DNA from 3 places in the Lentzea sp. DG1S-22 genome. Region 1 is predicted to be linked to each of the others. Evidence: riboswitches for the same ligand, from Rfam matches in the RefSeq annotation. Region 1 holds a riboswitch; each other region holds the start of a gene.

Region 1 (4,675 bases):
CGATCAGCGGCAGCACACCCGCTCCGTACGCGCCCGGCTTGGAACCGAAGACGCGCAACGTGGCCCGGCGCTGGTCGCCGTGCTCTTCCAGGTCCTTCACCACGTGCGCGCGGACGAAGTTGTGCTCCGCCGGCTCGTCCAGGTGCGCGACCAGCTGCACGGCGTCGTCCAAAAGGGACACGACGTGCGGGAAGGCGTCGCGGAAGAAGCCGGAGATCCGGACGGTCACGTCGATGCGCGGCCTTCCCAGCTCCTCCAGCGAGATCACCTCGAGGCCCGTGACGCGGCGGGACTGGTCGTCCCACACCGGCCGCACGCCGAGCAGCGAGAACACCTCGGCGATGTCGTCGCCGGCGGTGCGCATCGCGGACGTCCCCCAGACCGACAGTCCGACCGAGGGTGGCCACTCGCCGTCGTTCTCGTCGCGGTAGCGGGCGAGCAGCGAGTCGGCCATCGCCTGGCCGGTCTCCCACGCGAGGCGCGACGGGATGGCCTTCGGGTCGACCGAGTAGAAGTTGCGGCCGGTCGGCAGCACGTTCACCAGGCCGCGCAGCGGAGAGCCGGACGGGCCGGCCGGGATGTAGCCGCCGTCCAGGGCGTGCAGGACGTTCGTCATCTCGTCCGTGGTGCGCGCCAGCCGCGGGACGACCTCGACAGCCGCGAACTCCAGGATCTTCCGGACGTCCGCGGACTCGTGCAGGGTCTTGGCGACCTCGGGGTCCCAGCCCCCGTCCTCCATCGCCTGGACGAGTGCGCGCGCCTGCTCCTCGACGGCGTCGACGTCCTCACGTGCCGTGGTCGTGAGGCCGAGCGCCTCGCGCAGACCGGGCAGCGCGGCGACCTGACCGCCCCACATCTGCCGTGCCTGCAGCATCGCGAGCACGAGGTTCACGCGCACGCTGCCGGTCGGCGCCTCGCCGAGGACGTGCAGGCCGTCGCGGATCTGGACGTCCTTGACCTCGCACAGCCAGCCGTCGACGTGCAGCAGGAACTCGTCGAACTCGGCGTCGTGCGGCCGGTCCTCGAGGCCGAGGTCGTGGTCGAGCTTCGCGGCCTGGATCAGCGTCCAGATCTGCGCGCGGATCGCGGGCAGCTTGGACGGGTCCATCGCGGAGATGTTGCCGTACTCGTCGAGCAGCTGCTCCAGCCGTGCGATGTCGCCGTAGCTGTCGGCACGGGCCATCGGCGGCACCAGGTGGTCGACCAGCGTGGCGTGCGCGCGCCGCTTCGCCTGCGTGCCCTCACCGGGGTCGTTGACGAGGAACGGGTAGATGAGCGGCAGGTCGCCCAGCGCCGCGTCCGTGCCGCAGGAGGCCGACATGCCGACGGTCTTGCCGGGCAGCCACTCCAGGTTGCCGTGCTTGCCGACGTGCACCACGGCGTCCGCGCCGAAGTTCGACTCGATCCACCGGTACGCCGCCAGGTAGTGGTGCGACGGCGGCAGGTCCGGGTCGTGGTAGATCGCGATCGGGTTCTCGCCGAACCCGCGCGGCGGCTGGACGATCACCGCGACGTTGCCCGACCGCAGCGCGGCCAGCACGATCTCGCCGTCCTTCGACCTGCTGTGGTCGACGAACAGCGTGCCCGGCGCGTCGCCCCAGTGCTCCCGCATCGACTCGCGGAAGTCGTCCGGCAGCGTCTCGTAGAACTCGCGGTAGTCGGCCGCGGCGATGCGGATCGGGTTGCTCTCGAACTGCTCCTGCGTGAGCCAGTCGGCGTCCTGGCCACCGGCGGCGATCAGCGCGTGGATCAGCTTGTCGCCGTCGAGCTCGTCGACGCCCGGCAGCTCGTCGCCGATGTCGTAGCCGTGCTCCTTCATGGCCTTGAGCAGCCGCACGGTCGACGCGGGCGTGTCGAGCCCGACGGCGTTGCCGATGCGCGAGTGCTTCGTCGGGTACGCCGACAGCATCACGACGACCTTGCGGTCCTCGGCCGGGATGTGCCTGAGGCGGCCGTGGCGGACCGCGATGCCCGCGACGCGCAGCGCCCGTTCCGGGTCGGCCACGTAGACCGTGAGGCCGTCGGAGTCGACCTCCTTGAACGAGAACGGGACCGTGATGATCCGGCCGTCGAACTCCGGGATGGCGACCTGGGTCGCGGTGTCCAAAGGAGACAGACCGTCGTCGTTGGAGTCCCACGTCTCACGGCTCGACGTGAGGCACAGGCCCTGGAGGATCGGCACGTCGAGCGCCGCCAGCGCACCGACGTCCCACGCCTCGTCGTCGCCGCCGGCCGACGCCTTCGCCGGGTTCGTGCCGCCGGCCGCGAGCACCGTCACGACCAGGGCGTCCGCCGCGCGCAGCGTGTCGAGCAGCTCGGGCTCCGCGGTGCGCAGCGAGGAGCAGTAGACGGGCAGCGCCCTGCCGCCCTTGGCCTCGATCGCGTCGCACAGCGCGTGCACGAACGCCGTGTTCCCGGCCACGTGGTGCGCGCGGTAGTAGAGGACCGCGACCGTCGGGCCCTCCTCCGGGGTGTTCTCCCGTTCCAGCACGCCCCAGCTCGGCGTGGCGGCGGGCGCCTGGAAGCCGTGACCGGTCAGCAGCACCGTGTCCGACAGGAACTTGTGCAGCTCGGTGAGGTTCGCCGGCCCGCCGTGGGCGAGGTAGAGGTGCGCCTCCGCGCAGACGCCGCCGGGTACCGTCGACAGCTCCATCAGCGCCGCGTCGGGCTGCATCTCACCGCCGAGCACCACGACCGGCAGTCCGCCGGCGAGGAGCCAGTCGAGGCCCTCCTCCCACATCCGGCGCCCACCGAGGATGCGCACGACCACCAGGTCGACGCCCTCGACGAGCGCGGGCAGGTCCTCGGCCGTGAGCCGCGCGGGGTTGCCGAGGCGGTACTCGGCACCGCTCGCACGCGCCGACAGCAGGTCGGTGTCGGAAGTCGACAGCAGCAGGATCACGCAGGCTCCATCCCTCGTGGGGTCCTCGCCCCAGGTTGCGGGTGACAGGCGAAGCGGAGTTCCTGACTCCCAGCGTGTCCGCTGGTCACAGTGGCGGGACCGCGCCGGATTCACACCGGCTTCCTCCTGTGCTTCGCCGTTCGGGCTCACCCTAACCGGCGGGTTACAGTCCGACCTATGCGTAGTCACCCGGATGCCTGCCCCGGCGCCGTCGAGCTGCACCCCGCGGCCGACGGCGGGCTGGCGCGCATCCGGGTGCCGGGCGGCACCCTTTCCGCTGCTCAGTGGGATGTCGTGAGGGTCGCGGCCGCCGAGCTCGGCTCGGGTTCGATCGAGCTGACCTCGCGGGCGAACCTCCAGATCAGGGGCCTCGCGGACGGGGTGGAGCTGGGCTCCCGGCTGCGTGCCGCCGGCCTGCTGCCCTCGTGGTCGCACGAGCGGATGCGCAACATCATCGCGGCGCCGCTGGAGGACAACCAGGCGCTGGTCGACGAGCTCGACGCCGCCCTGTGCGCGGACCCGTCGCTCGCCTCGCTGCCAGGCCGCTTCCTGGTCACGGTGGGCGCCTCGGTGAGCGGCCTGGGCGGCGACTTCGGCCTGGTCAGCCTGGGCGGCGGCGGGACAGTCCTGCTCCTCGCGGGCCGCGACACCGGCGTCCGCGTGACCGACCCGGTCGACGCCGTGGTGACCGCGGCCCGCCTCTTCGGGTCGCTGCGCGGCACCGCGTGGCGCCTGTCCGAAGTGGACGGCGGTGTGCGGAAGATCACCGAGCACTTCGGCGTCTCGCCGGGTGAGCGGTTCAGCCCGGTTGTGACTCCTGTCGCACCTTCACCTGTGACGCCGGGCGTCCCGCTCGGCCGGCTGGACGCGGCGCAACTGCCGGGCGTACCGCTGCGGCTGACCCCGTGGCGCAGCCTGGTGGTGCCCGCCGGGACCGGCACGTCCGGCTTGATCACCGACCCCGCCTCGCCGTGGCACGGCGTCAGCGCCTGCACCGGCCGCCCCGGCTGTGCCAAGTCGCTGTCCGACGTCCGCGCCGATGCGCGCGCTTGGCTCGGAACCCCGCACGACCGACCGGTCCACTGGTCGGGCTGTGCACGCCGTTGCGGTCGCCCCGCCGGCGATGTGATCGAGTTCGTCGCGACCGGCGACGGCTACGAGGAGATCCGTTGACGCAGTACATCAAGGACGGCGCGGAGATCTACCGCCAGTCCTTCGCCACCATCCGCGCGGAGTCGGACCTCACCAGGTTCCCCGGCGACGTCGCGACAGTGGTCGTCCGCATGATCCACGCCTGCGGCATGACCGATCTGACCGACGACGTGGCGTTCTCGCCGAACGTCGTCCGCGACGCCCGCGAGGCGCTGAACAACGGCGCCCCGGTCCTCTGCGACGCCAACATGGTCGCCTCGGGTGTCACGCGCCGCCGCCTGCCGAAGGACAACGAGGTCCTCTGCTACCTGCAGGACCCGCGCACGCCGCACAAGGCGCGGGAGATCGGCAACACCCGCAGTGCCGCGGCGCTCGAGCTGCTCGCGGACCGCTTCGAGGGCGCCGTGATCGCGATCGGCAACGCCCCCACCGCGCTCTTCCACCTCCTCGACCTCCTCGACCGGGGCGCGCCGAGGCCCGCCGCGGTGATCGGCGTCCCGGTCGGGTTCATCGGGGCGGCGGAGTCCAAGGAAGCCCTGGCCGCAACGGATCTGGAGCACCTCGTGGTGCTCGGCCGGCGCGGCGGGAGTGCCATGACGGCGGCGGCCATCAACGCGATTG
Region 2 (4,675 bases), 3.5 Mb from region 1:
GGGTGGACGCCCTGACCTCCGGGATCGGTGACGACGGCGACCTTGACCGGTCCGCGCAGCGGCTCGCCGTACAGGGGAACCGGCACGGCACGGGGATCGCGCGGGTCGGTCCCGGCCAGTGCCTCGCAGGCCAGCCGCAGGTCGGCGACCGTGCGCGCCAGCGGACCGTCGGTGACGAACAGCTGCGAGGCCGGTCCCGGGTCGTCCGCGCCGAGGACACGGTGGTCGGAGGGGAACCGTCCGGTGGTCGGCTTCAGCGCTGCCACCCCGCAGAACGCGGCCGGGATGCGGACCGAACCGCCGGAGTCGTTGCCGAGACCGAGCGCCGCCATGCCGGTGGCGACGGCGACCCCGTCTCCGCCGCTGGTACCACCGGGGGTGCGGCTGGGATCCCACGGGTTGACGGTGTCGCCGAACAGCTCGCTGCGGGTGTGCATGCCGGCCAGCACCAGGGTTGGCATGTTGCTGTGGCCGATCGGGATCGCGCCGGCCGCGCGGAGCCGGGCGACCGGGGGCGCGTCGGCCGCCGCCACCAAGTCGCGGAACCGCGGCAACCCGAGCGTGGTCGGCACCCCTTCCACGGCGGTGGACTCCTTGACCGTGAACGGCACTCCGGCAAGCGGCCCGAGCGCCTGCCCCGCCGCTCGCTGCCGGTCCGTGAGCTCCGCGGCCTCGCGCGCACGCTCGGCCATCAGCTGCGTGACAGCGTTGACCCGCGGGTTGACCTCGGCGATGCGGTCGAGGTGGCTCTCGACGAGCTCGGCGGCGGAGATCTCGCCGCTCCGGACCGCTTCCGCCTGGGCTGCGGCCGTCTTCGCCCACAAGGCGTCCTGCCTGATCATCACGTTCTCCATCCGGTAAGATCGATACAACCGTATCGGAAAAGAGGAGAGCATGCCCAAGCAGGTGGACTACGACAGCCGGCGCCGCCAGATCGCCGAAGCCGTCTGCCGCCTCGCCGACGAACACGGGCCCGAGGGGGTGAGCATGCGTGACGTCGCCGCTCGCGCCGAGGTCTCGCTCGGTGCCGTTCAGCGCTGTTTCCGCACCAAGGAGGAGATGCTGCTGTTCGCCGTCGAGCACGTCGGCGAGCGCGTGCGAGCACGTCTGACCGCGGACTCCTCCCTGGGGCAGGCGATCGACGAGATCGCGCTGCTGCGTGACGAACACCGGGCCGAGGCGCGGATCTGGCTGGCGTTCGTCGCCCAAGCCGCCATCAAGGAGCCACTCGCCCGTCCCCTCAGGAACAGCTACGCGGCATTGCACGACCTGCTCGTCCGCCTGGCCACCGGCAGCGGCCTGGCCGATCCGCCTGCCGCGGCTCGCGCGCTGCTGGCCATCGCGGACGGCCTCACCGCCCACGTGGTCATCGGTCACCTCACCGCGCAGGAAGCGGCGGAGGTCCTGAACACGCACGTGGCCGGGCTGTGGAAATAGGATCTGCGGTGTGCAGCGGCCACGCCGGGACATCAGACACCGACCTGTGGACCGACGCGACCTGGATCGTGGACTCCGCCCGGGTCGGATGCGGCCGCTCCTGCGAGACCACCAGACGTTCCGAACTGGCCAGCTGGCCGGCTACTGCTCGTCGCATTCACGGTTCTCCTGGGGCCTGCGCCTGGTCTGCATCCCGGCCGGCCTGCCGATCATCTGGGCGCTCGCGAACCCGAGGATCGACGAACGCCAGGTGCTGATGGCGGTCCTGGACCATGATCCGTCCGTGCTGGCCGACCGACCCGGTCTACTGGTCATCGCGGACAAGGGCTACGTCTCCCGGGAGCTCGACACGTTCCTGGTCGAACGCGGGGTCCGGCTACTGCGCCCCAACTACCGCAACCGCACCCCACGCCCGGCCGAACACCTGCTCAAACCCGTCCGCCAGCTCATCGAATCGGTCAACCACACCCTCAAAGGCCAGCTCGACCTCGAGCTGCACGGCGGCCGCACCATCGACGGCGTCACCGCCCACATCGCCCAACGCATCCTCGCCCTGACCACCGCGATCTGGCACAACCGCGCCACCGGTCAGCCCATTACCCGATCCCTGATCGCCTACGACCACTGATCAGTCAGGACTTACCCGTCTAGCGGTGTGGCGCCGCGGCGGGGGTCTTCGCCCGGCGCGTGGCCGGGTCGACCAGCAGGCCGAACACCACGCCGATGCCGACGTAGAGCGTGGCGAGCTGGGCGAGCGAGCTGAGGCGGAACTGCCACAGCACGGCAACCGGCACGTCCGCGGGGATCGTGTCCGGTGACGCGGGGAACGCGAGCAGCACCACCGCGACGGCCGCGGTGACCGCGAGCAGCACGGCGGTCGTGCGGACCGGCTGCGACTGCTCGCGCAGCCGGCCGGCCAGCAGGCTCGCGCCCCACACGATCAGCAGGCCCGCGACCACCACACCGAGGTAGAGCGCGGTGCGGTGGTTCACCGTCTCCGGGTCGCCCACGGCGGGCGGGTTGGCCGGGTACTTGAGCCACGGCAGCAGCGCCACGGCGCCGAACACCGCGGCGCCGAACGTGAAGCTGCGCGTGAACGGCGTGCCGGCGGCGAACCAGCGCTTCGACAGCGCGTAGGCCGTGGCGAACACCAGGCCCACCGCGACGCCGACGATCACCACGCCGAGCATGCCGCCCACGACCTGCGTGCCGCGACTGACCAGCTCCTCACCGCCGTGGGAGTGGCCGTCACCGGAGGGTTCCCGCGCCGCCTCGACCGCGAGCGCGGCGCGGATCGGGATCTCGGTGACCAGGAGCTGCACGAGCGCGGAGGCGACGCCGGCGACGGCGCCGGCCGCGACCCCGCGCAGCGCAAGGGACCTGTACGTCGTCATCTGCTTGATCAGCGGATCAGTGGCACGGGACGCCGAGGGCGTGGCGGCCGTCGTGGAAGAACTCGTGCAGCAGCTCCGAGCTCGCGCCGAGCGCGAGGCCGTTCTCCTGCAGGACCAGGTAGGTGACGACCAGGCCGAGCAGTGAGACGGCGAAGGCCCACTTGGGCACGCGGACGGCGGACAGGCTTGCTGCGGGGCTCGTCATGACGGGCTCCTCCATACCTCGTGGAAGGTCAACTCTCCTTGCGGCGCCGCAGCCGGTCTCCTGACTCCCGGATCAACGCTGCCCCCGCGTCTTCCCAGCCCCTCGCGGGACCAGTGACGTGCTCGGCGGGGATCGCTTCCCGGTCACAGTGGCGAGGACCGCGCCGGATTCACACCGGCTTCCCGTCACTGCGGCGCGTGCACCGTAAGTTCACCGGCCCGTCAGGCACAACCGGCCATAAGAGTTGTTGCGTCCCTCACTTCACGAGCGGACAGTCGCCGCACTTCCCACCTGCGGCGACGCGGTAGTAGAGGCAGCAGCTCCTGCGCACGAACCCGACTTCGCCGGGAAAGCTCAGGAATTTCCCGGCCTGTTCGAAAGGCGGGGCGCTCATGAGCAGTTCGCCCCGTTCTTCCGCTTCCTCCGCCGTGAGCATCCGTGCGCGCACAACCATTTTCAGCGCACCCGCGATGTTCGACATCGCGTTGCCCCACAACAACCCTCGCGCCACCGGTGTGACCGACTGAATCGCCTCGACCACGGGTTCCAGCGCCTCGGCGGCGGGCGGGCCGAGCCGCGGCTCGTCGATGCGGACGCTCAGGCCGTTGACCGGGTGGTGCTGCCACCACAGGTTCTCCGGCCGGACGTCGATCGGGAGGTTCGCGGCCGTGAGCGGGCTGAGCAGCCGAGCGGTGTAGCTGAGGAAGAACAGGCTCGCCGCGACGCGGGGTTCTTCCGCCCGGTACCGGACAGCGATGGCGTCGATGGTGTTCTTCAGCGCCGGGCCGTCCAGGAGCGCCGTTCCCGGCGACCAGGAGTCGTCCGGACGACCCACGTCGAGCGCGAAGAACGGGTTGATCCCGCGCACCCGGCGCAGCGCTGCGAGGACCTCCGCGAATTCCGACACGGGAATTCACGCTACCGGGTGTTCATGCAGGACAGATCACGTCCACGGCCTGGGACAGACGCGACCGCGGTGCGGACCGGGGTCCGGGGGATGGGAGGATGTGGAGCCGTGAAGACCTTCGATTCCCTGTTCGCAGAGCTGACCGGACGAGCCGCCACCAAGCCGGAGGGATCCGGCACCGTCGCAGCGCTCGAGGCCGGCGTCCATGCGCAGGGCAAGAAGGTCCTGGAGGAGGCGGGCGAGGTCTGGATCGCCGCCGAGTACGAGTCCGACGAGAAGCTCGCCGAAGAGATCTCGCAGCTGCTGTACCGCCTCCAGGTGCTGATGCTGGGCCGCGGCCTGACCCTCGAAGACGTCTACAAGTACCTCTGACGGAGACCCCCACATGCTGCGCGTAGCAGTCCCGAACAAGGGTGCGCTCGCCGAACGCGCCTCCGCCATGCTCACCGAGGCCGGCTACCGGCAGCGGCACGAGCCGCGCGACCTGACCGTGCTCGACCCCAACAACGAGGTCGAGTTCTTCTTCCTGCGCCCCAAGGACATCGCGATCTACGTGGCGTCCGGTGACCTGGACCTCGGCATCACCGGCCGCGACCTGGCCGCCGACTCGGGCGCCGACGACAACGGCTCCTCCGTCGAGGAGCTGCTGGCGCTGGGCTTCGGTGCCTCGACGTTCCGCTACGCGGGCCCTCGCGGCACCGACTGGAAGGTCTCCGACCTCGAGGGCAAGCG
Region 3 (4,675 bases), 690 kb from region 1:
CTGCGCGGCGAGCACATCGAGTTCCTGCTGAACCAGGGCATGACCGCCGACGAGATCCGTGCGGGCGTCATCTCTCTCGCGGACACTCTCGCGGCTGAGGTTTGATGCTGGGGTGCTGAACCGCCAACTCTCCGGGATCCGCAAGAAGACGCTGCTGGAACGGCTCGGCCCCGTGCCGGACGTCGACCCCGACCGGTACGGCGACGGCGGCCCGGTGGAGACGCTGGAGAAGCGGGTCGCGGAGCTGCTGGGCACCGAGGCGGCGCTGTTCGTGCCCACCGGCACCATGGCGCAGCAGATCGCGCTGCGCTGCTGGGCCGACCGCACCCACAACCCGATCGTGGCGATGCACCCGCGGGCGCACCCCTTGAACCACGAGGACGACGCGCTGACCGTGCTGTCCGGCCTGCGCCCGGTCGAGGTGCGCGACTCCGAGGTGGGCTCCTGCCCGGAGCCGTACGGGACGCTGCTGCTGGAGGTGCCGGACCGCGAGGCCGGGTTCGTCCTGCCGACCTGGGACGAGCTGACCTCGCTCGTGGACCTGGCACGGGAACGCGACGCCGTCGTGCACCTCGACGGCGCGCGGCTGTGGGAGAGCACGTACGGCCTCGGCAAGCCGCTGCCCGAGATCGCGGGCCTGTTCGACTCGGTCTACGTGTCGTTCTACAAGTCGCTCGAAGGCGTCTCGGGCGCGGCGCTCGCCGGTTCGCAGGACTTCGTCGACCAGGCACGCGTCTGGCGGCACCGGTACGGCGGCATGCTGTTCCAGCAGTGGCCCGCAGCCCTGTCGGCGTTGCACGGCCTCGACACCGTGCTGCCCCGGCTGGGCCTGTACGTCGAGCACGCCAAGGTCGTGGCCGCCGCCTTGGACCTGCCCGAACCGCACACCCACCAGTTCGCGCTGCACCTGCCGGGCGACCCGGCGCGGCTGACCGAGGTGAGCGGGCCGTTCCTCGGCGGGTTCTGGCGGGACGGGACGCTCGCCAAGACGGAGATCACGGTGGCGGAGCCCGCGCTGGAGTGGACCGCCGACGAGGTCCGGGAGGCCTGGGCGGAGTTCCGGAGCCTGATCTAGGGCGACGTCGCCTGCCATCGCCCGATCGTGTCGCCGAGCCTTCTGCCACGATCAGATCTCGGCGTGATCAGGAGGCAGTTCGACATAACCGCCCACGTGTTCGTGGACGAGACCGAGGAGAGGGCTTCCTGGTCACCGCGGCGGCGTTGCTCACGGGTGATCCGGTCTCCGCCCGCCGGACCGTGCGCGGTCCGGTCATGGCCAACCAGCGGAGGATCCACTTCCACAAGGAATCGGATCAGCGCAGGAAGCAGATCCTCGACGTGGTGGTGGAGATCGCGCCGGAGGTCACGATCCACGACGGATCGGCGCACGTGCGCAGGCGCCAACGGGATGCATGCCTCGTCCGGCTGGTCTGCGACCTCGCGGTGTCCGGCGCCGGAATGCCGGTGCTCGAACAGGACGATTCCGTCCTCGAAGCCGACAAGAAGCTCCTCTACCGCTGTGTTCGAGATCTCGGGTGTCACGAGACGCTCGTCTACCGGCACCACCGCGCCCACGAGGAACCGCTGCTCGCGTTGCCGGACGCGATCGCCTGGTGCTGGCACCGGGGTGGTCAGTGGAAGAAGCGGGTGCAGCCTTTGGTCGCCGCCGTGGAAGTCGTCTGAAAACCGCGAAACCCGGCCCACCCACCGTCCGGAAGGCTGCCGGGTCCACTTCGCAGCGCTAGTGCGACTGCGCGGACCAACGATACCGCACTTCTGACGCGACGTCGCTCACCTGGCTGTTGGACACGGCGGTGCGAAATGCGACGATGCCGGGGCTGTGAGGGGAGTGCGAGGAAGCCGGTGCGAATCCGGCGCCGTCCCGCGACTGTGACCGGCCCGGCAGGTCGGGAGTCAGGAACTCGTCCCCCTCTTCACCTGACCGCGGGCGTGGACACCCGAGGAAGGACTTCACCGAGCATGTTCCCCTTTTCGGCTGTCGTCGGACATGACGACCTCCGGCTGGCCCTGCTGCTCAACGCCGTTCACCCCGGCATCGGCGGCGTTCTCGTCCGAGGCGAGAAGGGGACCGCGAAGTCGACGATCGTGCGTGCCCTCGCCGCACTCCTGCCCGAGCTGGAGGTGTCGGCGCACTGCCGCTTCGGGTGCGTGCCCGGCAGCGCGGACTGCCCCGACGCGCCGCACGAGGGCGTGGAGCGGCGGCGCGCGAAGCTCGTCGAGCTGCCCGTGGGCGCCACCGAGGACCGGCTGGTCGGCTCCCTCGACCTCGAGAAAGCGCTGACCGAGGGCGTGCGGGCGTTCCAGCCCGGGTTGCTGGCGGCGGCGCACCGGGGCGTGCTCTACGTCGACGAGGTCAACCTGCTGCACGACCACCTGGTCGACCTGCTGCTCGACGCCGCCGCGATGGGACGCGCGCACGTCGAGCGCGAGGGCGTGTCGATCTCGCACCCGTCGCAGTTCCTGCTGGTCGGCACCATGAACCCCGAGGAGGGCGAGCTGCGGCCGCAGCTGCTCGACCGGTTCGGGCTGACGGTGGCGGTGAAGGCGGCGCGGGACGTCGGCGTGCGCACCGAGGTCATCCGGCGCCGGCTCTCCTACGAGGCGGACCCGGTGGGGTTCGCGCGGAAGTGGGAGGACGAGGACACCCTGCTCCGGCAGCGGATCGCCGACGCGCGGCACAGGCTGCCCGCGGTGTCCCTCCCGGACGGTGAGCTGCGCCGGATCGCCGCCGTCTGCGCGGCTTTCGAGGTCGACGGCATGCGCGCGGACCTCGTGGTCGCCCGTGCCGCCACGGCCCACGCGGCGTGGCGGGGTGCCGATCAGGTCGAGGAGCAGGACGTCGAGACCGCGGTCCGGCTCGCGCTGCCGCACCGGCGCCGCCGCGACCCGTTCGACGAGCCCGGCATCGAGGAGCAGCAGCTCGAGGACGCCATGCGGCAGGCGGCCGAGCACGCGGAGGACCCCGGGGAGGGACCGGACGACGACGGGCCGGGTGGTGGCGAGCTGCCCGAACCGCAGGAGGGCCCGAAGGGCGGCGGGAACGCGCCCGGTGACCGTCCGGCACCGGAGCCCGCGCCCGCGTTCAAGGCACGGCTGCTGGAGGTGCCCGGAGTCGGGGAAGGCACGCCCGGCAAGCGTTCCAGGGCACGCGCCCGCACGGGCCGGGTCGTGCGTTCGTCCACAGTGGACGGAAGTGGGCTGCACCTGGTCGACACGCTCACGAACGCGGCGCCGCACCAGCGGGCCCGCGGCCGCAGCGGACCGGGACTGCTGCTGACGGGCGCCGACCTCCGCAAGGCGGTCAGGGAGGGCAAGGAGTCGAACCTCGTCCTGTTCGTCGTCGACGCCTCCGGCTCGATGGCGGCGCAGAAGCGGATGTCGGCGGTCAGCGGCGCGGTGATCTCGTTGCTGCGCGACGCCTACCAGCGCCGGGACAAGGTCGGCGTGGTCACGTTCCGCGGCAGCCAGGCCGAGGTCGCGCTGCCCCCGACGACCTCCGTGGACGCGGCGGCGACGCGGCTCAGGAAGATGCGCACCGGAGGACGGACCCCGCTCGCGGACGGTCTGCTGAAGGCCCACCGGGTGCTGGAGGTCGAACGGCTGAGGGATCCGCGCAAGCGCCCGCTCGTGGTGCTGCTGACCGACGGGCGCGCCACGTCGTCCGGGCTCGGCGGTGACCCGGCCGCGGACGCGCTCAAGGCCGCCGGACTGCTGGAGCAGACCGCTGTCGTCGTCGTGGACTGCGAACAGGGGCACGTCCGCCTCGGGCTCGCCCAGAAGATCGCCGAGGCGCTGCAGGGCACCTGCGTGAGGCTCGAACAGCTGTCCGCCGACCACCTCGCCGGCGTCGTCCGGGCCGCATAAGGAGATCCCGATGCCTCAAGGACAACCCACCGAGGTGCCGAAGGACGGCCTGACCACCCGTCAGCGCCGCAACCGGCCGTTGCTCATGCTCCACACCGGCGAGATGAAGGGGAAGTCGACGTCGGCGTTCGGCCTCGCGCTGCGCGGCTGGAACCAGGGCTGGGACATCGGCGTGTTCCAGTTCGTGAAGTCGGCCAAGTGGAAGGTCGGCGAGGAGTCCGCGTTCAAGGCGCTCGGCCGGCTGCACGACGAGACCGGCGAGGGCGGCGCCGTCGAGTGGCACAAGATGGGCGAGGGCTGGTCCTGGACCCGCAAGCAGGGCACCGAGGACGACCACGCCACCGCCGCGCGGGAGGGCTGGGCGGAGATCGCCCGTCGCATCCGGTCCGAACGCCACGGCCTCTACGTGCTCGACGAGTTCACGTACCCGCTGCACTGGGGCTGGATCGACGTCGACGAGGTGGTCGACGTGCTGACGACCAGGCCCGGTCACCAGCACGTCGTCATCACCGGCAGGTACGCGCCCCAGGCCCTCGTCGACGCCGCCGACCTCGTGGTGGAGATGACCAAGGTCAAGCACCCGATGGACGCCGGGCAGAAGGGCCAGCGGGGGATCGAGTGGTGAACAGGCTGGTCGTCGCCGCCCCGGCGTCCGGCAGCGGCAAGACCACCGTCGCCACCGGTCTGATGGCCGCGCTGCGCCTGGCCGGGTCCCGGGTCGCGCCGTTCAAGGTGGGGCCCGACTACATCGACCCCGGCTACCACGCGCTGGCGACGCGGCGGCCCGGCC

The links. A riboswitch is a leader RNA that binds a small molecule or an ion and turns the genes downstream of it on or off. The one in region 1 is predicted to bind cobalamin.
Region 2: linked by a shared signal. The riboswitch ahead of V1227_RS14310 (CbtB domain-containing protein) and the one ahead of cobN (cobaltochelatase subunit CobN) in region 1 are both predicted to bind cobalamin.
Region 3: linked by a shared signal. The riboswitch ahead of V1227_RS35840 (putative cobaltochelatase) and the one ahead of cobN (cobaltochelatase subunit CobN) in region 1 are both predicted to bind cobalamin.

What each region holds. Positions count from the first base shown of each region.
Region 1 is NZ_CP143276.1:8,227,293-8,231,967, reverse strand. Features, by position in the region: gene cobN (cobaltochelatase subunit CobN) at 1-2,902, opposite strand, end outside; cobalamin riboswitch at 2,938-3,071, opposite strand; gene V1227_RS39240 (hypothetical protein) at 3,080-4,075, shown strand; gene V1227_RS39235 (precorrin-8X methylmutase) at 4,072-4,675, shown strand, end outside.
Region 2 is NZ_CP143276.1:3,271,738-3,276,412, reverse strand. Features, by position in the region: gene V1227_RS14330 (amidase) at 1-842, opposite strand, end outside; gene V1227_RS14325 (TetR/AcrR family transcriptional regulator) at 895-1,437, shown strand; partial or broken gene V1227_RS14320 (transposase) at 1,473-2,065, shown strand; gene V1227_RS14315 (CbtA family protein) at 2,085-2,831, opposite strand; gene V1227_RS14310 (CbtB domain-containing protein) at 2,848-3,036, opposite strand; cobalamin riboswitch at 3,070-3,244, opposite strand; gene V1227_RS14305 ((2Fe-2S)-binding protein) at 3,293-3,943, opposite strand; gene V1227_RS14300 (phosphoribosyl-ATP diphosphatase) at 4,052-4,315, shown strand; gene hisG (ATP phosphoribosyltransferase) at 4,329-4,675, shown strand, end outside.
Region 3 is NZ_CP143276.1:7,536,069-7,540,743, forward strand. Features, by position in the region: gene V1227_RS35825 (helix-turn-helix domain-containing protein) at 1-105, shown strand, start outside; gene V1227_RS35830 (threonine aldolase family protein) at 113-1,075, shown strand; gene V1227_RS35835 (hypothetical protein) at 1,273-1,683, shown strand; cobalamin riboswitch at 1,796-1,944, shown strand; gene V1227_RS35840 (putative cobaltochelatase) at 1,981-3,885, shown strand; gene cobO (cob(I)yrinic acid a,c-diamide adenosyltransferase) at 3,896-4,510, shown strand; gene V1227_RS35850 (cobyrinate a,c-diamide synthase) at 4,507-4,675, shown strand, end outside.